Regions from separate parts of the Pseudarthrobacter linnaei genome, predicted to be linked through region 1. Evidence: riboswitches for the same ligand, from Rfam matches in the RefSeq annotation. Region 1 holds a riboswitch; each other region holds the start of a gene.
What was found. A riboswitch is a leader RNA that binds a small molecule or an ion and turns the genes downstream of it on or off. The one in region 1 is predicted to bind cyclic di-AMP.
Positions count from the first base shown of each region.

Region 1 (7,564 bases):
AGTGCGCATCCGCATACCTCTTCACGGCCGCACCCGCCAGGGGCACGAGGGCCGGCTGCCCTCTGCATGGTCGGGCTATGGATCGACAAAACAAGAGTAAACATGGAGATGCCGATTCTCCGAATCTTTTTTTGCCCGAACCGCGCGGGTCCGCTGAAGTTCACGTCCTGGCAACGCAAAGGACCCCTGCCACGTGGCAGGGGTCCTTTGCGTTGCTAGCAGTTGTTGTCTTAGCCGCCGACGCGGATGAAGACCGGGCCGGAACCGACGTTGACGCTCTGCAGGGAGGTGGTTCCACCGTTCCAGCCGCCGTGAACAGCCTTGCCGTTGCCGACGTAAACGGCGATGTGGGCCAGGCCCGCTCCGCCGTTCTGGTAGTAGGCGAGGTCGCCCGGCAGTGCCGCGGCAGCGCTCACGGTGCGGCCGAGGGACAGGTACCCTGCCGGCCAGCCGTGGTAGTTGATGCCCGCGGCAGCCAGCGAGTTCGTGGCGAGTGCGGTGCAGTCCTGGCCAACGCCGAGCTGGGCGTAGGCGGCAGCGGCGATCGTGGCGCCCATGCCGCTGGCGACGGCCGGAGCCGGCGTGGTGGCAGCGGGGGCTGCGGTGGCGCCGACCTTGGTGCTCGCGGTCTTGGCCGTGGCGGCAGTGTTGGCCGTGGAAGTCTCCTGGACCTTCACGACAGGCTTCGGGGCCTCCACGACGGGGGCCGGCGTGGTGGTGACGGCCGGCTTCTCGAAGGAGATCGCGATGGTCGAAGCAGCCGAGATCGTCGCCGGGGCGGCGGACTGGACTTCGAGGGTGGAAGCGGAGGTGGACTCGCGCTGGACGTTGGCCTCGGCAGCGTTGGCCGCGATACCGCTGGTCAGGACGAGGCCGGAGGCGGCAGCGATAACTGCGGCCTGGCGACCCATGCCACCGGCGTTGTCGCCGACGGCCTTGGCAATGACGGCCAGCGAGTTGGTCTTGGTGACCTCGGCGCGGTGCCGTGCGTTTGCACGAGTAGTCATTAAGTTCTCTCTTTCGTGATCCTGGGTCCGCGCTTTTCAGGCGCGGGCTGAGGACGCTCCGGCATCTTGGGGGTACGCCGGATCGCCCCGAAATGGGTTACTTAGCGAAGGGTGTACTGCGAAGACGCGCCAAAAGCGGGAACTGCTTGCAGGTGCATGGCCTGCGGGCCGGACTCGGCAGAGATTGAGCCGGCGGTGTGAGATCCGTTCCGGGCGCCACAAAGGGCACCACGGAGGGTGGATTTCAGCGGGCTCGTTAGAGCCGCGCAAGCGCGGTGACGCGCAGCATTGTGGCGTGAAGACACGAAAGTAGCCTCTCCCAATGCCTGCGAGGTGAGCTGTCGGATTCGGATGGGAGTCACCCGGCCGCGCTGCTTCCTGGGAAGCTTTTGCGACTTAACCCCAAGGCCTTCTTTCGAAGGCCAAAATTGGTTCCCCCGCCCCTGCCAGACGATGTAATGCGAACGGACCTTGAGCGGTGGCAGAGCTAGGCAATCCACTCAAGAGCGCCAACTTCGGAAAAGTTGGCGTGAGTCAAACGGTACAGCAGTTCGGGCTCAATGTCACATTCAGATCACGGCGTGTCACAGGAATGCGAGAGTGTCCCATCGGCTCGGTTAGAGCCAGCCGGTCGGGTCGACGACTTCGCCGTTGACCATGACCTCGAAGTGAAGGTGGCAGCCCGTAGAGGCGCCCGTGGTGCCGCTCATCGCCACGGCTGCGCCGCGGAGGACCTGCTGGCCCACCTTGACGCTGGCGGAGGACAAGTGGTTGTAGGTGGTCTCCAGGCCGTTGCCGTGGTCGATCACCACACGGTTTCCGCCACCGTAGGGATGCCATCCCGTGAAGGTCACCGTGCCGCTGGCGGCCGCAAGGACGGCAGTGCCGCACTGGGCAGCGTAGTCCTGGCCGCGGTGGAATTCCCCGGAGCCGCCGGTGATGGGGCTGACGCGGTATCCGAAGGGCGACGCCGTCTTCAGCTGGCCCAAGGGCGCCCCGAGGCTGCCCGTGGAGGCGGCGCGCGTGATGGAGCCGGCCGACTGGGCGCTCAGCAACTGCTTGAGCTTGCCGTCCGGGTCACTTTGGGTCGTGACGGCGGTGCGGTTGAAGTCGATTTTGGCCTCGGCGGCGGTCACATCCGGCTGGACTGCGGCAGAGATGGATCCGGCGTTTGACCCGGTGTCCGTGGCCATCACGGGGCTGGTGGCGGGAACAGCCACAGTGAGGACCAGTCCCGTGGCAGCCAGTGCTATTCCGGCTTTTTGCCCCACTCCACTGGCGGCGGCGAAGTCCGTTACCTGGCGGAACGGGCTGCGGCGGCCTCTGCGTTCGTCGCGGTGCGCGTCACGTGGGCGGTCTGCCGGTACGGCGACGGCCGGGCGCGGCTCCGGAGCGGGGCCGGTCGCACGACGGCGGCCCCTGACGATCTGGGTGGTCAAAAAGGTTCCTCTCTGAAGAGCCTGCGGAGTTAGCTGTCGGATTCGGGTCAGAGAGATCAAAGACCCGGTCCGCCGTGGCAAGCATCCAGGCACAGAGGCATCAAAGGACGTCCCCGGTCAAGTGTGCTTGCCGCTGACGGACTTCACCCCAAGGCTGTTGCACAGCCGGAAGTGGTTCCCCCGCCCCTGCCAGAAGGTGGTTCTGCGACTGATCCGCTGGCAGAGCTCGGCTTCGGATCAGATAACGCTTTGGTATCGGTACTAGTCTTCAACTATAGGCGATTAAGCCGTCCAGTGATAAATCCGTTATCGCCCTGTGGACATCTCATGGGAGGTCCCACGAGTTCATGGAGGTCCCGGGAGCTACCCTGTGAGCGGCGGCTAACCGAGGGTGACAAAGACGTGCGCCGCCACCTCGGGCGGGAGCTCCAGGGCACCCTCGATGTCGGGCACCCGCACTGAGATGTACTCCCCCACGCGCTCCAGCGACACCAGTGCGCCGGGGCGGATGCCGCCCTCATCAAGCTGGACGAGCAGTTCCGGTTCCACCTGGATGGGCTCGGCAAGGCGACTGACCATGATCCGGGAATCCGGACCGTAACCGGCCATGGCCTCCAGCAGGTTCACGACGTCGTCGGCATAGGGCTGGGAGGGCAGTCCACCCAGCTCCGCGAGGCCCGGAATCGGGTTGCCATAGGGCGAAACGGTGGGATGGTTCAGCAGTTCGAAGATTCGCCGCTCCACCCGCTCACTCATGACGTGTTCCCAGCGGCAGGCTTCCTCATGGACGTAAGCCCAGTCGAGGCCGATCACATCAGCCAGCAACCGCTCGGCAAGGCGGTGCTTGCGCATGACTTCGATGGCACGCTTCCGGCCTGTTTCCGTCAGTTCCAGGTGGCGGTCGCCCGAAACAACCACGAGCCCGTCGCGTTCCATCCGGCCGACGGTCTGGGACACTGTGGGGCCGGAGTGACGCAGCCGTTCGGCGATGCGGGCGCGGAGGGCGACGATGTTTTCTTCTTCAAGTTCCAGAATGGTCCGAAGATACATCTCGGTTGTATCGATCAGATCCGTCATTCAGCTCAGCTCCTAGAGCGCCGTCCTTGCGTGTTCCCACCGTACCGCGTGCTGCAGGCGCCCTGGCGGGGTCCGCCGTACGTTCGCAGGCCAGCTTAGCCTATTTTGAATTACTCCTGATAATCTCAGTGACCGGACTATGACGGGCTTTTTGCCGCCCCCGCCGGGCATTCAGGCAGAATGAAACGCAAGGCTCCGCTGCAGCCACGCTGCCGGGCCACCTCCCGAGCCGCCCTTTTTGTACCAGCCGAAAATTGGAGCCACTGTGAGCGACACCAGCATCACGATTCCCGCAAACCTCCTGCCCAAGGACGGCCGGTTCGGCGCCGGACCGTCCAAGGTCCGTCGGGAGCAGATGGAAGCCCTCGCCGCGGCGTCGCAGCTGCTGGGAACCTCCCACCGCCAGGCGCCGGTCAAGAACCTCGTGGGATCGGTCCGGAGCGGGCTCAGCCAGTTCTTCCGCGCCCCCGAGGGATATGAAGTCATTCTGGGCGTCGGCGGATCGACGGCGTTCTGGGACATCGCGAGCTTCGGCCTGGTGGAGAACAAGGCCCAGCACTTGTCCTTTGGCGAGTTTGGCTCGAAGTTCGCCTCCGCCACCAACAAGGCACCTTTCCTTGCGGAGTCCAGCATCATCAAATCCGAACCGGGCACCCGCCCGGCGGCCAGGGCCGAAGCCGGCGTCGACGTCTATGCCTGGCCGCAGAACGAGACTTCCACCGGCGTTGCCGCACCGGTCCGGCGTGTGGCTGGCGCCGATGCAGGCTCCCTCGTCCTGGTTGACGCCACCTCGGCTGCCGGCGGGCTGGATGTCGACGTCGCCGAAGCGGACGTCTACTACTTCGCCCCGCAGAAGAACTTTGCCTCCGACGGCGGCCTGTGGCTTGGCCTGTTCTCCCCGGCGGCGCTGGAACGAGCGGCGCGGATCAAGGCCGGCGGCCGCTGGATCCCGGACTTCCTGGACCTTCAGACGGCGATTGACAACTCGCGGCTGAACCAGACCTACAACACCCCGGCCCTGGCCACGCTGGTCACTCTCGATGCCCAGGTGCAGTGGCTCAACGCGAACGGCGGATTGGACTTCGCCTCGGCACGGACGGCGGATTCGGCCGGCCGCATCTACCGCTGGGCCGAGGCCTCGGAGTACGCCATGCCGTTCGTGGCAAAGGCCGAGGAACGCTCCAACGTCATCGCGACGATCGACTTCGATGACTCCATCGACGCCGCAGCGATCGCTAAGGTGCTCCGCGCCAACGGCATCGTTGACACCGAGCCGTACCGCAAGCTGGGCCGCAACCAGCTCCGCATCGCGACCTTCGTGGCGATCGAGCCGGACGATGTGTCTGCGCTGCTGGAGTGCATCGACTTCGTGGTGGGCGAGCTGAAGAAGTAACTCTCCAGGCCAGCGCGGCGCCAGGGCGTTAGCGTTTGACGGGCGGCCGCCGGCGTCCGGGCGTCCGACGGCGCCGTCCGGTTTTAGTCCCGGGCGTCGCCGTTGGCGTCGGGGCCGCTTGAGGTCTCCGGGCCGGCGGACACCACACGGAAGTGGCGCAGCCCCCGGGCGCGCCGGTCGAACCGGATCCGCAGCTGCCTGGCCCGGACAATCCACACGAGTCCGATCAGGGCCGCGAGCAGGCCGGAGGCGGCGGCGACGCTCAGGGACCAGCGGGGACCGGCGGCGTTGGCGACCCACCCCACGAACGGAGCCCCGATGGGTGTGCCCCCCATAAAGATCGCCATGTAGAGCGCCATCACCCGGCCGCGCATCACGGGGTCCGTGGTGGTCTGCACGTAGCCGTTGGCGCTCGTCACCATGGTGATGGCGAAGAGTCCCACCGGCACCAGCGCCACGCCGAACCAGAAGTAGCTGGGGGCCAACGCCGCGATGCCGGAGGCGACGCCGAAGGCTCCGGCCGCTCCGAAGATGATCCGCAGCCGGGGCTTCTTGCGGCCCGCGGACAGCAGGGCGCCGGCGACGGAGCCGATGGCCATAATGGAATTCATCAGCCCGAAGGCGCTGGCATCGAGGCCGAATTCCGTGCCGACCATGGCCGCGATGAACAGCACGAAGTTCAGTCCCAGGGTCCCGACGATAAAGACCGCGACCAGTACCACCACGATGTCCGGGCGGAACCGCACGTAGCGCAGCCCCTCGCGGATCCGGCCCTTGCCGGCCGCGGCCCGGGGCAGCTGGCGCAGCGAGGCGGTGGGAATCTTCCACAGGCTGAGCAGCAACGCCACGAACGTCAGGGTGTTGATCAGGAAGACCCAGCCGGGGCCGACGGCGACCGTGAGGATGCCGGCCACCGCAGGCCCGATCATGCGGGCCACGTTAAAGGATGCGCTGTTGAGCGCTACCGCATTGGGCAGGTAGTCGTCGCGGACCAATTCAGAGACGAAGGTCTGCCGCACCGGGGCGTCGAAGGCGGACACCACGCCGAGCAGCAGCGCGAAGCCGTAGACATGCCAGAGCTGCGCGGCCCCGGATACCACCAGGACGCCCAGCCCTGCACTCAGCACCGCCATCGCGGACTGGGTCAGGATAAGCACCTGTCTGCGGTTGAAGCGGTCGGCCAGCAGCCCGGCCACAGGGGCGAGGAAGAGCTGGGGTCCGAGCTGCAGGGCCATTGTGATGCCCATGGCGCTGGCATCGTGGTCGGTCAGGTGGTCAAAGACCAGCCAGTCCTGGGCAGTGCGCTGCATCCAGGTCCCGATGTTGGAGATCACCGCGCCGATGAACCAGATCCGGTAGTTCAGGATGTGCAGGGATTTGAAGGTGGACATCATGTCCAGCCCTCACTGTGCGGCATCCCGGATGGTTCCAACCGTTAGTCAGCCTGCGCAGCGGGCAGCTCGTCGTCGGGGGCGTCCTCGATAGCCCCGCCCGGGACGTCGTCGTCGTCGTCGTCGTCGTCGTCAACATCGTCGGCGTCGTACTCGTCGCCGGCACCGTCCGCGTTGCCGTCTGCATCGTCGGAGTCGTCTTCGGGCACGTCGTCGTCCGAGTCGGCGTCGGACTCAGCGGCGTCGAGCGCGTCCAGGGGCGCGTCGTCGTCCGAGTCGGCGTCGGACTCAGCGGCGTCGAGCGCGTCCAGGGGCGCGTCGGCTCCGGCGGCGTCCTCCGGCGGTGCGGTACCTGCGGCTGCCGTGAGTTCGTCCTCGCCCTGTTCGTCGCCGGGGCGGACACGTTCGGCCCACGGGACCCAAACGGGTGCCAGGATCGAGTCCTCGGAGGGCAAAAGCCCCAGTTCGTCGACCGTCACAACCTTGGACCGGGAGTTCCGGGTGAGCACGGCATACCACTGCCAGCCCCCATAGCCGGCCAGCTTTGACTCGAACAGGTGCGTGACCAGGCGGTCGCCCTCACTCTTGGCCGCGAGGTGCCGGCCGATCTGTTCGGCGGGGGCGATGCCCTCGATGGCGGCGCGGGCGACGTCGACGGCGGCGGCCAGGAAGGCATCGGGCTTGCCGGTGCGCCAGGCGGGTACCCCGGCGCGCGGCTTGCTGCCCTCTTTGGTTCCGGCTTTTTTGTCCCCGGCGGCCCGGGAGGCGGTCTGATCAGTTTCCGGAGTCATCCCAGAACCCTACGCGTCCAGCTCGTCGGCAACCTTACGCAGGGCGACGGCGATCGCCTTGCCCTTGTTGCCTTCCGGGTACTTGCCCGCGGACAGGGTTCCGGACAGGTTGTCCAGCACGGAGACGAGATCCTGCACCAGCGGGGCGAGATCCTTTGCGCTGGGCCGCTTGGCCTTGGCGATGGACGGTGTCTTGTCCAGCACGCGCAGGCCCAGGGCCTGGGCGCCCTTGCGGCCGTCGGCCACGCCGAATTCAACCCGGGTGCCGGCCTTCAGGTCGATTACGCCCTCCGGCAGCGCGGACTTTGGCAGGAAGACTTCCTGGCCGTCCTCGCCCGCGAGGAATCCGAAGCCCTTTTCCTTGTCATACCACTTGACCTTGCCGGTAGGCACGTAATCAACCTTCTTCGTTCTGCTGGTGACACGGCCGGCGGTCATCGCATCCGCATTGATATGCGGGGTCAGG
Region 1 covers NZ_JBVAYX010000007.1:111,510-119,073, forward strand. Annotated here, with positions in the region: gene ACZYZ3_RS09155 (HNH endonuclease) at 1-9, opposite strand, end outside; gene ACZYZ3_RS09160 (NlpC/P60 family protein) at 231-1,007, opposite strand; cyclic di-AMP (ydaO/yuaA leader) riboswitch at 1,317-1,487, opposite strand; gene ACZYZ3_RS09165 (M23 family metallopeptidase) at 1,625-2,446, opposite strand; cyclic di-AMP (ydaO/yuaA leader) riboswitch at 2,450-2,658, opposite strand; gene ACZYZ3_RS09170 (iron-dependent transcriptional repressor DtxR) at 2,828-3,523, opposite strand; gene serC (phosphoserine transaminase) at 3,789-4,916, shown strand; gene ACZYZ3_RS09180 (MFS transporter) at 5,000-6,307, opposite strand; partial or broken gene ACZYZ3_RS09185 (DUF3027 domain-containing protein) at 6,526-7,098, opposite strand; gene ACZYZ3_RS09190 (cold-shock protein) at 7,108-7,491, opposite strand.

Region 2 (5,524 bases), on a different contig from region 1:
GGGATCTGCCAGGGCGACCGGTTCTTCAGAGGGTCTACAACCTATTTGCCAATGAGAATACCCAGTTCATCAGCCTTACAGAACAGAGGGCTGCCAGCTATTAGCTGGATGATTACCGACCCGAGATGAGTATCCCCAGTTGGTGGCCTGAAGACTCTGGCACTCTTGTCTGGCTGATCCGGCCGTCTGTCGGTCGGGTCGTCTCCCCAAGTATCTCAAATACGATCGATTACTGAGACGGTGGTGCGGCTTGTCGGGGCGCGTTAGGACCACCGAGGATGTCGTTTTCAGAAGTCGTCTGCACTCGCTCCCGCGGAATTCCGGGGTAGTGCAGGCGAGTACGGACATGGAGATGTCACAAGTCCCCTGCACGGAATTGCATTCCGCTCAATAGTCCTCTGCACCAACCGTCACTTTTCAGAAGTCGCCTGCACCAAACAGCAGCGACTATTGCGTCGAAGGCGCCGTCGCGCCTGCTGCCGGGACCCACCGGTAGAGCGTCGGGACGGAGACGCCGAGGCTCGTGGCCACTTCCCGGGGCGGTGTTCCCTGGTTGAGTAGTTTGCGGGCTGAGCGGATCTTGGCTTCCGTCATGATGCGTTTGCGGCCGCCGACCCGTCCCTGTTCGCGCGCGGCCAGCAGCCCGGCTTGGGTGCGTTCGACCATGAGCTCCCGTTCCATCTGGGCCAGGGATGCCATCACGTTGAAGAAAAAGCGCCCGGAAGCCGTGGTGGTATCGATCGCGTCGGTGAGGCTGACGAAGCCTACCCCGCGGTTGTTTAGGCCGCCGGCGAAGTCCAGGAGGTCTTTCACGCTCCGGCCCAGGCGGTCTAGCTTCCACACCACCAGGGTGTCACCGTCGCGCAGGGTGTCCAGCGCCTGGTCGAGTCCGGGGCGGTGAGACTTGGTGCCGCTGATCGTGTCTTCGTAGATTTTGTCGCATCCGGCCTTCTTTAGGGCGTCGATCTGCAAGCCCAGGTTCTGGTCCCGGGTGGAGACTCGGGCGTAGCCGATGCGGTGTGCTGTCACGGGGTGTTCTCTTCTCAAAACTCAGTCCGGTGCGTTGGTTCGACTGTACCGTTTTGAGAACTATTTGTGAGAACGACCGGCCCTGAGCTCGGGTTTTCGTCTCAACGGCGGTTTTCCGCAGAAAGATGCCCGTTTGCAACAGCTCGCTGGGAACGCCGCGATTTTCAAATCAACCTGTTCTTGAAATCCTTCGTTTGCGAGAGCCGTCGGGCGGGTCGGCTGGTCCGGTGGGCGTTCCTCAGTTGGACCGGCTTGTAGCCATGGCTTTTTCGACGTCCGCGCGACAGCAGTCCGCGCCAAGCAGCCCTGAGTCAATCCTGCCAAATACGACTGTTTCCGCTACAAACCATCAGGCGCGTTCAAAAGCCGGCGCCCAAGCGCAGACTCACGGGGCGCTGGCTCCCTGCGGTGATCGACGCCGGTCAAATATAACGAATTTGTAACTTATGCGAACCGTTCGCTACGCTTGAAGAAACATACCCTCAACGGGTATGGATACGACCGCTTCGCCAAACCCCGCCGGCGGTCAGTGACCTTTGATCTCTTCAAGGCGGGGGCGGAGGACCCACTTACGGTGTGCCATGATGCGCCTGGGGTGAAGCCGACCCTGCGACCGCGCGTTGAACGCGACCCGCAGAGCGGCCGGACAGTCCACTCGTCCGAATCCGACAGCTAACTTCGCCGGCGTCGAGAGGACCACTATCTTGTCTGCCCAGCCCAGCCACGGCCGTCGCCGTGCCGTTCCCGACTCCAAACCCCGCCGCGTTCCATTTTTACAGGAGCCGACATTCCGGCTCCGCAGCCAACAACTGGGTGTCGCGGCCGCCGTGACGGGGATGATTGCCCTCACTGCACTTTCGGCCGCCCACGCGGATCCGGGTGCCCATTCCACGTCCCAGGACCGGGCCGCCGCAACCGCAGCTTCCCCCGTGGAAGCCGCCGTCTCGGCAGCGCCCGGCGCGGTCCTGATCTTCGACAAGCCGGCAGTGACCTCCCAGCCCGCTCCTGCACCGGCTGCGCGGGAACGGCCCGCGGGAACGGTCCCGGCGCCTGTAGTCCCTGCGGGCTCAAGTGTGGACGCTGCCACAGCGGCCGGGCCGAAGGGCTTGCGGGCACCGCTGGCATCGATGAAGGTCAGTTCCCCCTTCGGGTTGAGGGTCAGCCCCATCACCGGGGCAGCCAGCGAAATGCACACAGGTATCGATCTGACCGGAGCGTGCGCGACGCCGGTTTTCGCTGCCGGCGCCGGTACGGTGACCGAGGCCGGCTGGAGTCCGTATGGCGGAGGAAACCGGATTGTCATCGACCACGGGAATAGTATGAAAACCACCTATAACCACTTGGCTAGCATCGGTGTTTCCGTCAGGCAAGTCCTGGCGCAGGGGCAGCAGATCGCTGGGGTCGGTACGACAGGTGCCTCTACGGGCTGCCATCTCCATTTCGAGGTCATGGTCGACGGACAGACCGTCGATCCGGCATCCTTCATTGCCCAAGCCCCAAGGCGATAGATCGACGACTGATCGTGCCAACAAACGGTCCTCGATGAAAACCCGCTCATGTCTCGAGAGGGACCGCCGGGAGCCCTTGCTAGGGAAATAGGAAGGGGCCGGGGAGGACCAGCGTGGCTCGGTATATGTCCGCCCACTCCCGCGGCATCACGGTACCGGGATTCGTTCAAGAGCCGTGTGCCGATCTTGCGGAGGACGATGGCTTCTTGCGACAGGCATGACTTCCTGCGGTTCGGCATCGTCGGCCCAGCGGGACCGGGGCTGTGATGGGTCTGCGGTCCGATGTTTCGTTCAGGCGGATACCGTTCGGGCCGTCCTGGTGGGCTCCGTTCAGACTGACATTTTTACCTGTTTATGGCGGTTTGAGTGGGGACCGGTTCTGCAGTCTGAGTTGGGCCCACTTCGCGGCTCGCCGGTGATGAATCGCAGTTTTCCGTTGAGCCCATCCCACGGTTGATTCCATCAGAGGTTGTTCCCAACGGTGGAAGGCAGTGATGGCATCAGGGTGGGCCGATGCGACTTCTCACCGGACTTCGATGGCACCCATCATGCCGAGGTCCTCGTGGTCCAGGATGTGGCAGTGGTAGGCCGAGCGGCCGCGGAAGTCCTTGAAAGCCACCCTGACTTTCACACGGCCGTTGGCGGGTACGTTCACCACATCCTGCCAGATGGGGGTGTTCGTCCCTTGGCCGTTTTCCTCGATGATTTGCATCGGCCAGACATGCAGGTGGAACGGGTGATCCATGGGACTGGTGTTGATCAGCGTCCATTCCTCCACATCCCCGGCCGCGACCGTTGTGTCTGTCCTGGCCTCGTTGAACTCCCTGCCGTTGATGGTGAAACGCATCATGCCCCCGCCCCCGCCCCCGCCCCCGCCTTCGCCCATGCCGATGCCGATGCCCATGCCGGCGTCCAGGACGATCTGACGGCGGGCCGCGACGGCGGCTGACCGAAGGTCGCCCAGCCCCTGTTGAGCAGGCACGGCCGTCAGGGCTGCGACCGGTTCGCCGGCTACCCGGAGGGTGGCCAGTGCGGCGCCGTCCGGCTGATCTGCAGGGTTGCGCGCTCCGGACCCCGTCCCCATCATTCCCGGCATGCTTCCCCGGCTCTGGTAGAGCGCGCGCAGCACGGAGTCCCCGGCCGTGGTGGTCACGAGGAGGTCCGCCCGGTTTCCCGGCGTCAGGAGAAGTTCATCCACGCTCTTGGGTGTCGGGAAGCGGCCGGAGTCCATGCCGAGGAGCTGGAGCTGCTGTCCATCGAGTCGTAGGCGGAGGTAGCGGGACACGCACGTGTTGATGATGCGCCACCGTTCGCGTTGTCCGGGGCGGGCGCTGAATTGCGGGTTGCTTTGACCGTTGACGAGGATCAGTTCACCCTCCCGGCCCATCATTCGTTCCATTGCCGGGACTTCCGGGATGTTCCCCAGGCCGTCCAGGGTGGTGTCCGAAATGACCAGTACCCGTTCCGCACTTGCCTCGATGGGTTCAGGGTCCTCGACGATGATTGCTCCGAAGAGCCCGGCGAAGATCTGATCGGCGACCATGCCGTGGTGGTGGGGGTGATACCAGTACACGCCCGGGGGATGGTCCTCGGGAAGTTTGTATTCGTAGTCGAAGGTGCCGCCGGGGTCCACCGAGACGAAGACGTTGTCCCCGTTGCCCTCCGGGGAAACGTGGAGGCCGTGCACGTGCAGGTTGGTGGCCTGGGTCAGCTTGTTGACGAGCCCGATCTTCAGGACGTCCCCGGCGCGTACGCGCAGTGTCGGGCCGGGGATGCCGCCGTTGTAGCCAAGGGCCGCGGCCTGACGGCCTGCCAGCAGTATCTGTCCGGGTGCGGCTTCGAGCCGTACCTTCAGCTGGCCGTTGGTGCTCCGTTCCTCCGGAGGCTGGGTCAGTTCGCCTCCCGTAACGGGAGTCGTCTGCGAGGTCAGGGTCCAGATCAGCCCGGCACCGCCAGCCGCTGTCCCCGCAATGCCGAGCCCTCCCAGCAGCACCGCCTGGCGGCGGCTGATGGGCTTCACTACGGGCCCTCACCGAGCACTTTGAGGTGTTCGCGGTATTGGTCTGCGGTGAGTTCTCCTCTCGCAAAGCGTTCGTCGAGGATCTGGCGGGCCCTGCTCCCTCCGGCAGGCGGCGGCCCGCCTGGCCCCGGGGGGCCCGGAGGTCCGTATCCATTACGGACGCCGCCGCCAAAGACTCTGACGGCCAGTAACACCAGCAGCGCGATCCCAATGAGTAGCAGAGGAATCCAGAGCCACATCCATCCCATGCCTTGTCCGTAACCCCACATCATGATTTGTGCCTTCCCTTCAAAGAATTATTCCGAGTCTTCGCGCGGCCTCGGCTGACAGCTAGAGTCCGAGGTCCCGGTCCACTCGGGCCGGTTTTCTACGCACCGCAACCGTCGGTGGTAGGCCTCGGCGCAGATCCTGCAGGGCTCGTGTGGTTAGGAGGCGTCGGCGGGACGGAACGTGACTCCGCCGTCGGTGGAGATGACGACCCCGCTGGCCGTGGCGGCCCAGATCGACGGGTCGGCCTGCGGGCCTTTCACTGCCGCGACAGCCTGGACCGTGCCGTCGATTTTGCCCTTTCGGGTCCAGGTCGCGCCGGTATCTGCCGAGGTGTGGACGGTCCCGTCGGGTTCGACTCCGACCGCCTCGGCGGGGCTGGCGAAAGCGGCGAACTGGACCACTGGTCCGGAGTCCACCGTGTTCCAGGTTTTACCGCCGTCCGTTGAGCGGTGGATCCCCTGTGGGGTGGTTGCCAGGACAGTGTCGCTGGTGGGGTTCCCGGCAAGGATGGCCGGGACGAAATCCACGGCCGCCGCGGTCCAGTTTTTCCCGTCCGGGCTGGTGCGCAGTGCGCCGTCGAAGCCGACAATTCCGGATTTGGTCGCGGTGAGCGCGTGGAAGTCGGATTCGCCCTGACGGGAGAGCGTTTCCCAGGTCTTACCCGCGTCGGTGGATCTGATCAACCCGAGCGGGTTGG
Region 2 covers NZ_JBVAYX010000054.1:41-5,564, reverse strand. Annotated here, with positions in the region: gene ACZYZ3_RS20300 (recombinase family protein) at 448-1,029, opposite strand; cyclic di-AMP (ydaO/yuaA leader) riboswitch at 1,554-1,728, shown strand; gene ACZYZ3_RS20295 (M23 family metallopeptidase) at 1,866-2,537, shown strand; gene ACZYZ3_RS20290 (multicopper oxidase family protein) at 3,061-4,557, opposite strand; gene ACZYZ3_RS20285 (SHOCT domain-containing protein) at 4,557-4,829, opposite strand; partial or broken gene ACZYZ3_RS20280 (F510_1955 family glycosylhydrolase) at 4,983-5,524, opposite strand, start outside.
Region 2: linked by a shared signal. The riboswitch ahead of ACZYZ3_RS20295 (M23 family metallopeptidase) and the one ahead of ACZYZ3_RS09165 (M23 family metallopeptidase) in region 1 are both predicted to bind cyclic di-AMP.

Region 3 (7,564 bases), on a different contig from region 1:
TCCGGGAACGGTAACTCGATTGCGTGGCTGGTCTGGCACCTCAGCCGGGTCGAGGACGCACAGTTGGCCACCGCCGCCGGCCTGGAACAGGTCTGGACCACACAGGGGTTCGCCGGCCGGTTCGACCTGCCGCTGTCCGAGCGCGACACCGGCTACGGCCATTCCAGCAGCCAGGTCGACGCCGTGAAGGCGCCTCCCGGGCTCCTGCTCGACTACCACGAGGCCGTTCACCGGCAGACCGTGGAGTTCCTGGCCAGCCTCGGCGATGCGGACTTCGACCGCATCGTCGACACCCGCTGGGATCCGCCCGTCACGCTTGGTGTGCGGCTGATCAGCACGATTGCCGATTGCCTCCAGCACGCCGGTCAGGCCGCGTATGCCAGGGGCCTGAACCCCGTGCCAGGGGCCTGAACCCCGCGCCAGCAGCCTAGGAACCGTTGGTGCCGGCGGTACCGGGGTGCGCGTCGTTCGCGGCGGCAACCAGCCGATCGAAACTGGCGGTCCCGATATCGGGTGGGACCACGGTGAAAACTGCGAACCATTTCTCCGGGGCTTCCGTCTCCACCGGTGCCACCCGTTCCACGTGCAGGTTCAGCCCAGGCACCCCGCCAACGGGGAGGGGCAGATGCTCGCCGCTCTTGACCATACGCCGGAATTCCTTGACTGACAGCTGGTCACCAGGGTTGCCCGTCACCTCGGCGATCGTGTCGTTAACCCTCGTGGTCAGCCCCGTCATGAAGGCCCTTCGACGCGAGACCACGGGACCCGTCAGTACCGCCGCGACGATGACCGTGAACAACACAGCGGCCCCGAAACTCCGCAGGCCGTGAATGAAAATCATCAGGATGAGGCAAAGGATCAAAGCGAAGACGCTGAACATAACGAACCGGACCAGGGGATTCTCGCCGGGTTTCCTGGACCAACGGACCAGGGCGACAGTGTTCTGCCGGGACTGACCGTGCCGTGAATTGTCCATGATTAGTACCCCTTCACTTCCATCAGCGCTTCCGCCAGGACGACCGCCCTGCGTGCTTCCCTGAGATCGCTCAGCAGGCCCCGGTCGGGCAGGGCCGAGGTGGTCACGGTGGGACCGGCGAGGGCGGAAAAGACCGCGCTGAGTTTTTCGCGGTCCTCTGAAAGCAGCCGGGACGACGCCAGTTTGTCCCTGCTCAGTTCCAGTTCCAGCAGTGACCTCTCGATTGCCTCGCGGCGACCTTGCAGGGCCGATAACTTGTCCCTGATGCGCTGGGCACGGTCCCGGAACATCGCTTCCATGTTGACCGCCACGTCGTGGAGTTCGCCCAGTGCGGTGTAGGACTGCGGCGACCCGGAGTGCCGGTCGAGTTGCCCGCTGACGTGGAGTCGCCGTCGTTCCCAGTTCGTGACGGCGGATTCGTAAGGGCCCAGGAGCAACGAAACGGCCGCCAGTGCCTTCTCCAGCGACGCCGCCCGCGTGCTCAAGCTTGTTGTGGCAGCGTCCAGCCTCGCCAGAAAGGCGTCGTAATTGTCATGGCCAGGGGATGTGTCGGTCTTCATGAGCCGCTCGCACGCCGTCGCGCCGCGCGGCCCACGCAATCCCGCCCATGACGGCGGGAATCCCGCCGCCGACATCCGCCCCCAACTCCCATGGCAAGAGACTAGAGGCTCCGTGCGCGTTGTCATAGGGTCTGTGGTTCAACTTTGCCGGGAACCTCAGGGGGGTCCACGGCGATTGCGCGGACCTTGACACTGACTTTCACGGTCATCGAGACTGAAAGATCCAGGCTGCCCCGAGGCTAGGGATTGGAAAGACAATGACCAGTACAGGCTCGTTCGTGATTGTGGTTGGTTTTGACGGTTCCAGGAATTCGCAAAATGCACTGAAGTGGGCCATGGACGAAGCCAAGCTGCGCAACGGCCAGATCCGTCTGGTCACGGTCTGGAGCAAGCCGCCGCTGTCCTGGTTTCCGGCAGTACTCGAAACGGCCGCCGGCGAGATCGTAACCGAGGATTCCCCACAACAAATCGCCGAGACGGTCCAGGCCGATGCCCTGAAGACCGCTGAAAAGGAGGGGGCGGCCGCCACCGGGCAGATCGTTCACAGTGATTCTGCGGCGTCAGCAATAATCAAGGCCGCCAAGGACGCGGATCTTGTCGTCGTCGGCGCTCGCGGGCACGGCGGTTTTCCCGGCCTGGACCTGGGATCGGCTGCCACCCAGATTACTACCCATGCACCGTGTCCTGTCCTCGTGGTCCGGCCTAAGGCTTCCTAGGCTGCGAACGGCCGGCGCAACCCGGGTCGGTGTCTGGGGCCGGCAACTCAACCCGCAAACCGTTGTAATGGCGCGACGCGAGAGCCTAGGATGTGGCCACAGCCCCACTCTGGGGACCAACTCCGGGACCCGCCCGCCACGATATCTGGACACACCTGCGGGTGCCCGAATCCTGGACATTAAGGGACGGAAAAGAACCATGGCCAAGTATCTGTTCGAAGCGAACTACGTGGGCGAGGGCGTTAAAGGCCTCATGCGCGAAGGCGGAACAAAGCGCCGCGATGCGCTCGTAGACGCCCTCAAATCCGTCGGAGGCTCGCTCGAGTGCTTCTACTACGCCTTCGGGGAGACCGACGTGCTGGGCGTCTTCGAGGTCCCGGAGCCCTCCGACGCCGCTGCGCTGTCGCTCATGATCAATTCGACGGGATCCGTGAATGTGCGTCTGAAACCGCTCATGACGCTGGAGGATCTTGACGACGCGGCGAAGAAAACACCGAGCTACCGGGCACCCGGGCAGTAGGGGCGCCGGGCACAGGCTGCAGCCTCCGGAGCCGCGGTATGCGGGAGAATATCCCCATGAGCGATCCCGGCGACTTCATAGATCTCGCGCTTCAGCGTGAGTCGTCGTGGAGCCGCGCGGAGGAGGCCGAGGCACGTCACGGCGGCGGCCACCGGTACTACGGCACATCCGTCGGAGCCGTGCGTGGAACGGTCCGCGATGCCCTCCGCCGCCACCCGGGGCTGCCGCACGATGACGTCACCGCGCTCAGCTCCGAGCTGTGGGAGGTGCCCGTCTACGAGCGCCGCCTCGCCGCCGTCGTGCTCCTGCAATCCCGCGTCAGCCTGCTGACGAACACGGACCTGACCCGGATCGAGGGCTTCGTACGGAGCGCACGGCTGGCCGCCCTCGTCGATCCGCTCGCCATCGACGTTGTTGGTCCCCTGATCGAGGGGCTCGACGTCGTCGGCAGGGTGCGCGCGGACAGTGTCCTGGACCGGTGGGCGCGGGATCCCGACGTCTGGCTGCGCCGGGCCGCCCTGCTGTCCCCGCTCCGCGCTCTCCGGGCCGGCACGGGGGACTGGCCCCGGTTCGTGCGCCACGCCCGTCTGGTGCTGCCGGCGCCGGCCGGCAGAACCACGAGGACGAGGACGGCGGGGTCGCCGCCGGGGCGGTCTCCCTCGTGCTTGCCGAGACGGCCAGGCACCGCCCGGATCTGGAATTCTGAGCCGTCGAATACGCCGGTGCCGTCAGTTCGCTGTTATTGCCGATCCAATTGGGGCCGACCGGCTGTGGCGTTGGTGAGCTGCGCGAACACGGGCACGATTTGGAGGGCTGCCTCGGTGAGGAGTACCGCGCCCGCTGGCCGTCACGGGCAGCGTCACGGGTTAGGAGTCCCGCGTCGGCGAGCCTCCTAAGACGGTCAGCAAGGATGTCCTGGGCGATCCCTTCCTTCGACCCGGACTGAAACTCACGGAGTTGGCGGCGACCGCCAACATCCCATCACGCAGCACCAGGACGCTCCAACGGTCAGCCCGACCGCGGTTTTGGCACCATGCACCTCCGGAAACTGCTTGCAGGTTTCCAGCACCCTGCGCTACGGTCGGCGCAGCGATTGCAGACTGCCAGCGGTTGAGGCTGACCGTTTCGCGCGTCGCCTCCGGCGCCCGACCACGACCAGGGAGCACCATGTCACTCGTTCGCGTTCACAACTTCTCCGTCTCGCTCGACGGATTCGGTACCGGTGAGGGGCAGGAGCTGGACGCACCCTTCGGGCACGCCGGGATACGCCTGATGCAATGGGCCCTTCCGACGCACTCCATTAAGCAGATGGCATTGAATGGCGAGAAGGAGGAGGGCTCCAACGGAATCGACGAAACCTTCGCCAGCCGGTGGGCCCCCGGCATCGGCGTGGAAATCATGGGCCGCAACAAGTTCGGGCCTCAGCGCGGCCCGTGGGCCGACGAGGCGTGGCAGGGCTGGTGGGGCGACAACCCGCCCTTCCACACCCCGGTGGTCATCCTCACCCACCACCCGCGCCCGCCACTGACCATGAACGGCGGCACCACCTTCCACTTCGTGGACGCCGAACCCGCCGAAGCGCTTGAGCAGGCACTGGCCCTCGCGCCCGGCGGCGATGTGCGTATCGGAGGCGGCGTCACCACGATCCGCCAGTTCCTTGAAGCTGATCTGATCGACCAGATGCACATTGTCCTCGTGCCGATCCTCCTCGGCCGCGGCGAGCGACTCTGGGACCGCCTCGAAGGACTCGAGCAACGCTTCCACATCGAGGCAGCACCCTCACCCAGCGGCGTCATCCACCTGACCTTCGCCCGGCGCGACCGAGTCGTCTAGTTGCAGGGAGTTGCTCTGGCATGCCAGCGAGGGGGGACCCAAGCCGTCACGAACGACCGTCCATAGATCACTTGCCCTCTGCTTCTGTTCCATGAAACGGTATCTATCGCTCCCTCATGGGGCATTCACTCGGCAGCAGGCTGCGGTTAGAATCAATCCCCCTAACAAAGTTGGGGGAAACGCAATTTCTTTATCATCCGTGTCTGCTCGCGCGAAAACCGGTCGACTCAACAAACTTGCTGGCTCAGCCATCGTCGTTGCGGCCATAGCGGCGTCGGGACTTTGAATATTCCCTTGGGCGCAGGATTAACTTTCCGGTCTCGGTGCCCTCGATCGATCCGATAGTCGGTGCACGGAATGCTGAAGACCCGTCTGGCCAGGGCCAACATGAGAACCGCGGGGGCAGACGCGGCGGCCACAACCTTTTCGTCGGTGGTTTGCGTCCAACTAGTCGATGGTTTGCGTCCAACTAATTGACCAGCATTGTCCCGGACCTGCCATTTCGGTCTCACGGAACAATGCCAAATACCGCTACGGTTCACACCTGTGGCCGTTCCGATAATACTTTCCACTTCCTACCGGCAGGGCGTCATCAAATGACGCCTGCAGGACGCCAAAATCCCGCCGGAGATCGGAACCGGAGGTTTATCAGGGTCTGCCGCCGGAATGGGATGGGGCCTAGCTTCCCGGCCGGCGTTCCACCACGGCATAGGCCTTTTCGTCGAAGAACTCCCAGTCGGTGATCACCATAAAGCCGAGGGCGTCCACGCGGTCGTTCAGGACATGCACGTCGAAGCCTCCGTCGCGGGGTTCAGCGTCCCAGGTGGAGACATGAACCTCCCCGTTTTCCAGCACCAGCAGTTCGGTGTTGACACTGAAGTCCTCCGGCGGCTGACTGCTCAGCTGGCAAATGGCGACACAGTGCCTGGTGACGTCGGGACTGTTCATTTTCGGGCCTCCGCTTCGGGGGAACGGTGATGGCATCATCCTATGCCTGGGGCCGGTTCCGGCGGCGTCCTCGCACTACGGCGACCACTGGCCGGCCTGAGCTGGATGTGACAGCCCGTAATCATTCCGTTACCGTTGTTAGGTGCCTGTTGTTTCCGAGACGGGCTCTTCCCAGCCGATTGCCTAACTCTGCCGCGGCCTGGGGATAACTCGCAGCAACGTCCGGCAGAGACGGGGAAACCAATTTTGACCCGCTGTTCTCCAGGGGTCTTGGGGTGAAGCCGCACGGCCCGTCATGAACGGGCCAGCGTGCGGCCGGGTGCCTCCCATCCGAATCCGACAGCTCACCTCGCAGGCATTGGGAGAGGTTCTTTTAATGACTTTTGTCAATACCCGTGCGCCCAAACGCGCCGATCTTCGCAGCAAACGCCGCACCGCCGGCACCGTTGGCCGCCAGGCCGCAGTACTTGTAGCCGCTTCCGGAATGGTGCTCAGCGGCGCCATGGCCGCGAATGCAGCCGACGCTCCGACCGAGCGCGACTCCGCACCGGCGTCGTCCGTTGACGTCAAGGGTCAGGTCTCCGCGCCGGTCCTGGCGGACTCCGCGGTGCAGATCACCTTCGAGCGCCCGGTCGTGGAGACGACCCCGGCGCCCGTGATCGAGGCGCCCAAGCCCGTGGCCGCTCCGAAGGCCCCGGCAGCACCCGCCCCGGCAGCACCCGCCCCGGCTGCCGCCGCCAAGGCGACCGTGAAGGTCCAGGCCGCCCCCGCCCCCGCCGCTGCCCCGGCAGCGGGTGGAGTGAACGCCACCCTGCTGGCCGTGGCGTACGGCCAGATCGGCATCACCCAGGACTGCACCGCGGTAGTGGAAAAGGCCCTGAACTCTGCCGGCATCCCGGTGGGCGACATCGGCCCGCAGGCCTTCCTGAAGTATGGCAAGGTCGTCGCGGCACCCCAGCCCGGCGACATCATCGTCCAGTCCGGTCACGTCGCCATCTACGCCGGCAACGGCCAGGCCATCAGCGGCGGCATGAACGGCGTCAACGCCACCATGACGCACCCGATGTCCTGGCTGACCGCCACGGGCCCAGTGACGTTCGTCCGCGCCGGCTAGCAGCACCGCTGGCAGCACGTCGAAGGCCGGTCGATCGGTTGCCTCGGGGGCAGCCGATCACCGGCCTTCTGCGTGCCCTGCGTCCGGCTCCACTGAATACCGCAGCAGCACCACGCCGTTGCCGAAGGTGCGGGTCTCCAGCAGCCTGAGCGGCGTCACCGCATCCATCTCCTGGAACAGGGCCTTGCCCAGTCCGATCAGGACCGGGTGCACATAGATCCGGTACTCGTCGATCAGCCCGAGCCGCCGGAACGACGCCGCCAGATCGGCGCCGCCCAGGGCCAGATCCCCGCCGGGTTCCTCCTTGAGCCTGGCCACTTCCTCGGCGATGACGTTGTGCACGACCTCGGTGTTCCAGCCGGCCGACGCCAGGGTTCTGGAGTAGACAATTTTGGGCATGTCCCGCCAGATCCCCGCGAACTCGACCAGCGGGGCGGGGCTGGAGGGGTCCTGGTCCGCCGTCGGCCAGAAGTCGGCCATCAGCTCATAGGTGACGCGCCCGTCCAGGAAAGCGCCCATGGTCCGGAGCTCGTCGTTGAAGTGGCGGTGCAGTTCATCATCGACCAGGTGCCAGCTCAGATCCTGCTCCGGGCCCTCGAAGAATCCGTCCAGGGACACCTGCATCATAAAGACGACCTTACGCATGACGGGCTCCTTCGGTTCACTGCCGGCCGGGGTTCCAGCGTACGCCGCACCCTGCCGCCGCGGCAGGGGAGGGACCGTCCGACGCCGGGCGGCAGCATATTGCCGTCCGCAGGACCCGCCGCCGCCGAGCGGGCCACGGGCGCCGCACCGGCAGCATCTTGCCGAAAATGGACGTCCGCGCCACGATAGGAGGAGTGGTCAGCCGCAACCGGCAACATCCTGCCGAATGGAGAAGCCCAATGGGTGATGTGT
Region 3 covers NZ_JBVAYX010000004.1:228,845-236,408, forward strand. Annotated here, with positions in the region: gene ACZYZ3_RS06270 (mycothiol transferase) at 1-411, shown strand, start outside; gene ACZYZ3_RS06275 (hypothetical protein) at 428-976, opposite strand; gene ACZYZ3_RS06280 (hypothetical protein) at 979-1,536, opposite strand; gene ACZYZ3_RS06285 (universal stress protein) at 1,794-2,252, shown strand; gene ACZYZ3_RS06290 (GYD domain-containing protein) at 2,452-2,772, shown strand; gene ACZYZ3_RS06295 (DNA alkylation repair protein) at 2,829-3,668, shown strand; gene ACZYZ3_RS06300 (dihydrofolate reductase family protein) at 3,940-4,605, shown strand; gene ACZYZ3_RS06305 (hypothetical protein) at 5,284-5,553, opposite strand; cyclic di-AMP (ydaO/yuaA leader) riboswitch at 5,755-5,925, shown strand; gene ACZYZ3_RS06310 (NlpC/P60 family protein) at 5,930-6,667, shown strand; gene ACZYZ3_RS06315 (dihydrofolate reductase family protein) at 6,725-7,312, opposite strand; gene ACZYZ3_RS06320 (helix-turn-helix transcriptional regulator) at 7,552-7,564, shown strand, end outside.
Region 3: linked by a shared signal. The riboswitch ahead of ACZYZ3_RS06310 (NlpC/P60 family protein) and the one ahead of ACZYZ3_RS09165 (M23 family metallopeptidase) in region 1 are both predicted to bind cyclic di-AMP.

Region 4 (7,564 bases), on a different contig from region 1:
AGCAGCCATTTTCCGGCCTGCGGGGCATCGCGGTGGCCGCGTTCTTCGAGCGGACGGTCGTGGTCCGCGACGCCGCCGGGCCAGTCCGACTTGGCATGGCGCATGATCACCAGCCGTTTGATGTGATGGGCGCTCATGGATCAATCCTAATGCGGCGGCTGATCCCCGAGTACGCCTCCCACGGGCAGCCGCTCGGTCGTCAAGGGCAAAGGTCACTTCCAGCACAACGTGCCAGGCCACGACGGCGCCGCCGCTGATTGCATCCTTCTGTTCCTTCACCTACGCTCCGGTGGCATGCGCAGGGTCTTGTTCGCCCGGTCGATGCCCTCCCTGGTGGCAGCATCGAACGAGGTCTTGGTGGGCGCGCGGGCAGAACCTAGATGGAGTATTCCGGAGCGGCCCAGACGACAACTTCCGGGTGCTCATAGAAGCGGTAGCCCTGGCCGCGGACGGTGCGCACGGTGTTGGCGAGACGGCCGAGCTTGGAGCGCAGGCGGCGGATGTGAACGTCGATGGTCCGCTCGTTGGGCACCTCTTCGGCATTGCGCCACAGGCCCTCAAGCAGCTCGTCACGGCCCACGGTGCGGGTGCCGTTCTCGACGAGGTAGTTGAGGAGTTCGAACTCCTTGAACGTGAGGTTCAGGGATTCGCCGTCGAGCGCCACCTCGCGGCGGGCAAGGTCGATCAGCACGCCGGAAGGACGCGGGTCCTGCGGCTGCTGCAGGCGGGCGGCGTCGGACCGCTGGCGGGCGCCGACAGTGGGGTCACCGAAGGTGGAACGGACGACGTCGAGCGCGGAGCCCGGGGCGCCGGCCGGGGCGACGGCGACGGCAGCGTAGCTTTCGGCGCCGGAGACCAGCGACTGGGCGTAGGCCCGGATTTCCTGGGCCAGTTTGGCAATGGACGTCCCGGCGGCCGCGGCGGTTTCCTCGTCGATCCCCATGTAAAGGACGAAACCGCGGGCGACGTTGTCGTTCGGGACGGGACGGACGGGGCTGCCGTCGCCCGGAGCAATCACAGGGGCCGGGGCCGGTGCCGGCGGAACAGCGCGGAGCTGTCCGTAGGAGTTGGGGTTGTAGCCCTGCGGGTCATAGCCCGGGGCGGGGAAGCTGTTGCCGGATCCAACGGGGGCGAAGGATGCCCGGCCGCCGAAGCCCTGGCGGATACCGGAGGCCTGGCCGGCCTTACTGGCGTTACGGACGGAGATGTGGACGTATCCGGATGCAACTGACATGGATTGCTTACCTCAATGTGAATGGCCGTCATCGCGGCTCGAATGCTGTTTTTCCCGCAATGAAAACTGGGGAGGGCGCCCGACGCTGGGCTGGGGGCGAATGCCTAGAAACCTTTGGGATGTAAAAGTTAGGCGTGCATTCGACAACAGTGCTTCTCGGTATCAGCGGGTGCACTGATCCAAAAAACTGCGGCTGCAGGTGCTGTTGAGTTCTTGTTCACAATTGAAGTGTGCAACGTAACAATGAAAACTTGCAAGTAACAATGAACGCCAAAGTCCACGATATGAGACAAAACGCGCAAATGTAGTGCAGATCACAATTCATCGGCATCAATAAATATTCGAGCGTCCTGGTCAATGGACGCCGTATCTGCCCGCGTCGCCGAACTTAATTCGAGCGACCCCGCCGATTGGCCGGAATCATTCACTGTAAGCCGAGCCGGGCAGACTCTTCGCCTACTTAGCATTGGAAGTCCAGCGTTCCACAGAGTGGTCACCCTCGGGCAAGGAAAATTCGGGGCCCGCCGGCAGTCCCCGGAATATCCAGCTCGCTAGGCTGGGATTCACAGACGCCACACAGGATCCCCAAAGCCGCACCTAACCGGCAGATCGGAGAGTTGTCCCATGGCCACTTCGCACTCCATGACCAACAATCTCCCCCAGCTCACCCATCCGGACGGCTCCCCCATCCGCGCCCTGGTCGTGGACGATGAACCCAGTCTCTCCGAACTCATGAGCATGGGTCTGCGGATGGCGGGATGGTCCGTTGCTGTCGCAGCCGACGGCCCCGAAGCAGTGAAGCTCGCCAAGGATTTCCGGCCCGACGTACTGGTGCTCGATGTGATGCTGCCCGGATTCGACGGCGTTGAACTGCTGGGCAGGATCCGCGCCTTCGCGCCGGAGGTGCCTGCCTTGTTCCTGACAGCAAAGGACGCTGTCCAGGACCGCATCACCGGGCTGGCAGCGGGCGGGGACGACTACGTAACCAAGCCGTTCAGCATGGAAGAAGTGCTGCTGCGGCTGCACCGGCTGGTCCAGCGTTCCGGAGTGGCTGCGATGGATACCGCCGAACTCGTCGTCGGGGACCTCGTCCTGAACGTCGACACGAGGGAGGTCCGGCGCGCGGGCGAAGAACTGCACCTCACGGCCACCCAGTTCGAGCTGCTGCGCTATCTCATGGAGAACCCGAAACGGGTCGTCAGCAAGGCCCAGATCCTGGACCGGGTCTGGGATTACGACTTCGGCGGGCAGGCCAACATCGTGGAACTCTATATCTCCTACCTTCGCAAGAAGGTCGACGCCAGCCACCCACCCATGATCCACACCGTGCGCGGCGCCGGCTACGTCCTGAAACCGGCGGACTGATCCGTGCCTGAAGGCACAGCCGAGGTCCGCCCCTCCAGGCCCAACTGGCGCAACCCGTCCACCTGGCACCTCCGCACCCGGCTTGTCCTCGTCACGATGGCCCTGCTCGTTGCGATCTGCGGGGCCGTCGGTATCGTCAGCTATGCCTCAATGGACTTCTTCCTGACCAAACAGCTCGACACCCAGCTGGAGCAGGCCGCGGTCCGCGCCCGCGAGTTTGGCCGTTCCGGCCGCTTCGACCCCCTCGAGGCGCGGGGACAGGCCATCGGCACCCTGACCGCGAGAATCGAAAACGATTCAGTCCGCAGCGCCGGTTTCCTCGCCGGGGATGCCACCCGGGAATCCCTCACCGCCGAAGACGACGAGGCGCTCCTGGGGCTCACCCCGTGGGGCGAGCCGGTCGACCGGACCTTGTCCGCCGGAGCCTACCGGCTCGTTGCCGCCGTGACCCCGGGCGGCGCAGTGATCGTGACCGGCCTTCCGCTCGCTGAGAAGCAGAACACGCTGGCCACCATGGTCTGGACCATGGTGGTCGTCTCCACGGGCGGGCTCCTGGTCATCGGGCTGGCCGGGACGGCACTGATCCGCCGGACCATGAAACCGCTCGATCAGCTCTCCGGGGTGGCGACACAGGTCTCCCGGCTGCCGCTCGACGCCGGAGAAGTGGGACTTGCCGTGCGCGTGCCGGCGTCCGCAGCGCATCCGGGCACCGAAGTGGGAAGTGTTGGCCATGCCCTGAACATGATGCTGGACAACGTCTCCAATGCACTGGAAGCGCGGCAGAAGAGCGAGATGAAGGTCCGCCAGTTCGTCGCGGATGCCTCGCATGAGCTGCGCACGCCCCTGACCGCCATCCGCGGCTACACCGAATTGATGCGGATGACCGAACACTTCACCCCTGACGGCCAGCAGTCCCTGGCCCGGGTGCAGAGCCAGTCCGAACGCATGACCACCCTGGTGGAGGACCTGCTCCTGCTCGCCCGGCTGGATGAAGGCCAGCCGCTCCGGCTCAGCGAAGTGGACCTCACCCAACTGGCCATCGAAACAGTCAGCGACGAGAAGGTCATGGCCCCGGACCGGGTCTGGCACCTGGAGCTCCCGGAAGAGCCTGTGGTGGTCCGCGGTGACGCGACCCAACTGCGTCAGGTGCTGGCCAACCTGCTCTCCAACGCGCGGAAACACGCGGGCCCCGGCACGACGGTGGTGACCGGCGTGAAGCGGTCCGCGGACGGACACGCCGTGGTGACCGTGACGGACAACGGACCCGGGATAGCCCCCGAGTTCGTGGACCGGGTCTTTGCACGTTTCACCCGCGCGGACGCTTCGCGCACGAATCCGGTAGCCCTCACGACGCCGGCACCCGACGGGGGATTCTTTCCGCGGCGTCCGCTGCACCCGCCGCGGACGCCACGGGCATCCGCCGGCGTGGCCACCACCGCCCCGGCCACGAGCGCTTCCGCCGAGGGAACCAGCGGGCTGGGGCTGTCGATCGTGCAGTCGATTGTCCAGGCCCATGGCGGGACCGTCAGTGTGGCCTCCATGCCCGGCCGGACCGAGTTCACCGTTCGGCTGCCGGAGACTCCACCCGCCGCCTGAAGAACCGTCGTCGCTGGTCAGGGCGCAAGCCGACCCGCCGCCGCCGCGCAGCCTGTTACCAAAATGTGACTTAGCCGTCCACTTCCTGTACGGTTTTTAGGTACGGCCATCACTTGGGCCGCATATCCGGATGTACGCCAAGCTCTGCCGCCTCCCGGATTCCGCTGGACAGGCAGAGGCGGGGGACCCAGAGTTCCCGGGCATTTGTGCATATTGCGCCCTTGGGGTGAAGCCGACACGTGAGATTCCGTGCGGCCGGGTGACCTCACCCGAACCCGACAGCTAACTCCGCAGGCGTCGAGAGGCATTCATGACTGAACCCAAGGCACAATCGCGCCCTGACGGAACCGCAGACTCCACCAGCTCCAAGCGGTCGCGCCGCCGCGCCGCCGGACCGGCGAAGCCGGCGCCAGCACTGGCCCGGTTTGCCCGCCACGCCGGCTCGACCGGACGCCGGGTGGCCGTTGCCGTTGCCGCCTGCGCGGTGCTCGTGGGGGCTGGCGCGGCCGGCCAGGCGTCCGAGACGGCGGCCCGCCATGCCGATGCGGGCAGTTCCACGCAGGCAGCCGCCACGGCGGATCCGCTGACGCACCTTGACTTTGAACGTGTCCGGGTTGAGAACCAGGCCGTCACCCGTACCGTTGACGCCGCGGCCCAGCCGGCCGCGATGGCGCCGGCCGAAGCGCCGGCCCCGGCCGCTGCCGCGCCCCCGACCCCGGCCCCTCCGGCCCCTCCCGCTCGGCCCGCTCCCACTCCCGAGCCCGCCCCCGCACCGGCACCGGCGCCGGCCCCCGTTGCCATCAATGATCCCGCCGGCGCCCAGGCGTACGCGGCCAGCCGGCTGGGCTCCTACGGCTGGGCCCCGAGCCAGATGCCCTGCCTGATGAAGCTCTGGACCAAGGAATCGGACTGGGAAACGACCGCAACGAATCCGACGAGCGGCGCCTACGGCGTGGTCCAGTCGCTGCCGGCCGAGAAGATGGCCAGCGCGGGCGCCGACTACCGGACCAACTACCGGACCCAGATCAACTGGGGCCTGGAGTACGTCAAGGATCGTTACGGCTCACCGTGTGGCGCCCTGAACTTCCACTACGCCAACAACTGGTACTAAAACACCCGGCACAGCCAGACCAGCCTGCCTAGCCGGTGGGATGGTTGGGGATGTACTGCACCGCCCATTTGTTGCCGTCGGGATCGGCGAAGTAGACAAAATGCCCCCAGTCCTGCACGTCGACGTCGCTGACTTCCACGCCGTGGTCCCTGAGTTGCCGGTGGGCGGACTGGATGTCGCTGACCACGAGTTGAAGGCTGGGGGCGGTGCCCGGCGGGGCGTCCTTGAGGCCCTCGCCGATGGCGATCGAGCAGCCGGAGCCCGGTGGGGTCAGCTGGACGAATCGGATGCCGTCCGTGGGCCGCTCGTCGAAGTCGGCCTGGAAGCCCACCTTGTTGACGTAGAAATCCTTAGCGCGGTCCACATCGGACACGGGAACAAAAACAAGTTCAAGTTTCCAGTCCATGGGGCTCAGGCTAGTATCGGGCAGGGCAATCCGGTAGGCCGGGCCCCTTTGCGGGAGCCCGCCTGGGGACGCGCCCGCGAGGGCGGGTCCGACCCCGGGCGGCTGGCTTAGCCGGCCACGCCGTAGAGGCGGTCGCCCGCGTCGCCCAGGCCCGGCACGATGTAGGACTTCTCGTTGAGCTTCTCATCGATCGAGGCGAGCACAATCGTCACGTTGGCGTCCGCGAGCTCTTCTTCCAGCTTCGCGAGGCCTTCAGGGGCGGCGAGCAGGCAGATGCAGGTGACATCGGAGGCGCCGCGCTTGAAGAGGAACTTGATGGCTTCGCGCAATGTGCCGCCGGTAGCGAGCATGGGGTCCAGGACGAAGATCTGGCGGTCCGTGAGGTCCTCGGGGAGGCGCTCTGCGTAGGTGATGATGTCCAGGGTCTCTTCGTCGCGGGCCATGCCCAGGAATCCGACCTCGGCTGTGGGGACCAGCTTGGTCATGCCCTCGAGCATGCCGAGTCCGGCACGGAGGATGGGGACCACCAGCGGGGTGGGCTTGGTGAAAGCGGTGCCGATGGTGGTGCTGACCGGCGTCTCGATAGTTACTGGCTCGGTGCGGACCTCGCGGGTGGCCTCGTATGCCAGGAGCGTGACGAGTTCCTCGGTCAGCTGGCGGAAGACCGGGGACGGGGTGTCCTTGTCCCGCAGAACGGTGAGTTTATGGGCGACCAGCGGGTGGTCCACAACAAGAGTGCGCATGGGTCAAAACTACCACCCGGCGGCTGGTGGCCCGCCCGCGGGACCGCGGGCGCCGACGTCGTCCTTGTCCTCCGGAAATCAGCCGCCGTCAGCGCCCTCGCGCAGGTGGGCCGGGTTGTCAAAAGTCGGCGCTGGCCCGGCATGCTCCCGGTGCCGGATCATGTGGAAGAGCCGGTGTGCCAGTATCACGATGCCGACCCAGGCGAGACCCAGCACCCACCCGATGATCACATCGGTCATCCAGTGATGGCCCAGATAGACCCTGCTCATGCCCATCGCGAGGATGAAGGCCCCGCCGGCCGCTATCAGGCTTGCCCGGGCTACGGTGCCGTGGATCTGCAAACATGCGAGGTAGACCACGAGCCCGATCACCACCGTGGTGTTGAGCGTATGGCCGCTCGGAAACGACGGCGAGGATTCGTAGGGCGGGACGGCGTCGGAGTGGTCCGGGCGGGCCCGGCCGATGAGTTGCTTGCCGAGGGACGTCGCGGTTATGGAGACTGCTGCCGCACCTCCGATCAAAATCAGCGGCCGCCAGGTCCGGCTGGTCCAGATGAGCCAGGCGGTGAGGATACTGGCAAGGATGGGCATCCCGATCCCGCCGCCGATATTGGTGAATCCCGTGACGAAGGCGTCGAGACCCGGGCTGCGGAACTGTTCCATCATCCCCAAGGTGGGCTTGTCCAGGTTAGCCAGGCCTGCGTCGTCCACGACGTCGTCGTAGACCCCCGCGCTCAACAGCGCCAGGACCAGGACCACCGCGCCGCCAACGAGCATCGTGGCCCACAGCGCCGCGTAGGGCACCACCCACTTGCCCCACCGGCGCGTCCACCAGCCCTCTGTTCCGGTGTCCACGGTTTCTCCCGAATGTTGTTGCCGGGCAGCCTGCCTGCACAGCTTGCTTACCATCGAAACTATCATTGAGCAATGACTTCCCCCCAGCCCCGCCATGCCGAATGGATGGGCCTTGCCCTGACCGAGGCGCGTGCCGCGCTGGCCACGGCGGACGTGCCGATCGGCGCCGTCGTCATCGGACCCGACGGCACGGTGCTCGGCAGCGGGCGCAACGAGCGGGAGGCACTCGGAGACCCGACAGCGCACGCGGAGAT
Region 4 covers NZ_JBVAYX010000040.1:8,139-15,702, forward strand. Annotated here, with positions in the region: gene ACZYZ3_RS19260 (SixA phosphatase family protein) at 1-137, opposite strand, end outside; gene ACZYZ3_RS19265 (winged helix-turn-helix domain-containing protein) at 377-1,234, opposite strand; gene ACZYZ3_RS19270 (response regulator transcription factor) at 1,859-2,599, shown strand; gene ACZYZ3_RS19275 (sensor histidine kinase) at 2,603-4,195, shown strand; cyclic di-AMP (ydaO/yuaA leader) riboswitch at 4,348-4,504, shown strand; gene ACZYZ3_RS19280 (aggregation-promoting factor C-terminal-like domain-containing protein) at 4,506-5,306, shown strand; gene ACZYZ3_RS19285 (VOC family protein) at 5,335-5,712, opposite strand; gene upp (uracil phosphoribosyltransferase) at 5,820-6,455, opposite strand; gene ACZYZ3_RS19295 (phosphatase PAP2 family protein) at 6,534-7,310, opposite strand; gene ACZYZ3_RS19300 (nucleoside deaminase) at 7,383-7,564, shown strand, end outside.
Region 4: linked by a shared signal. The riboswitch ahead of ACZYZ3_RS19280 (aggregation-promoting factor C-terminal-like domain-containing protein) and the one ahead of ACZYZ3_RS09165 (M23 family metallopeptidase) in region 1 are both predicted to bind cyclic di-AMP.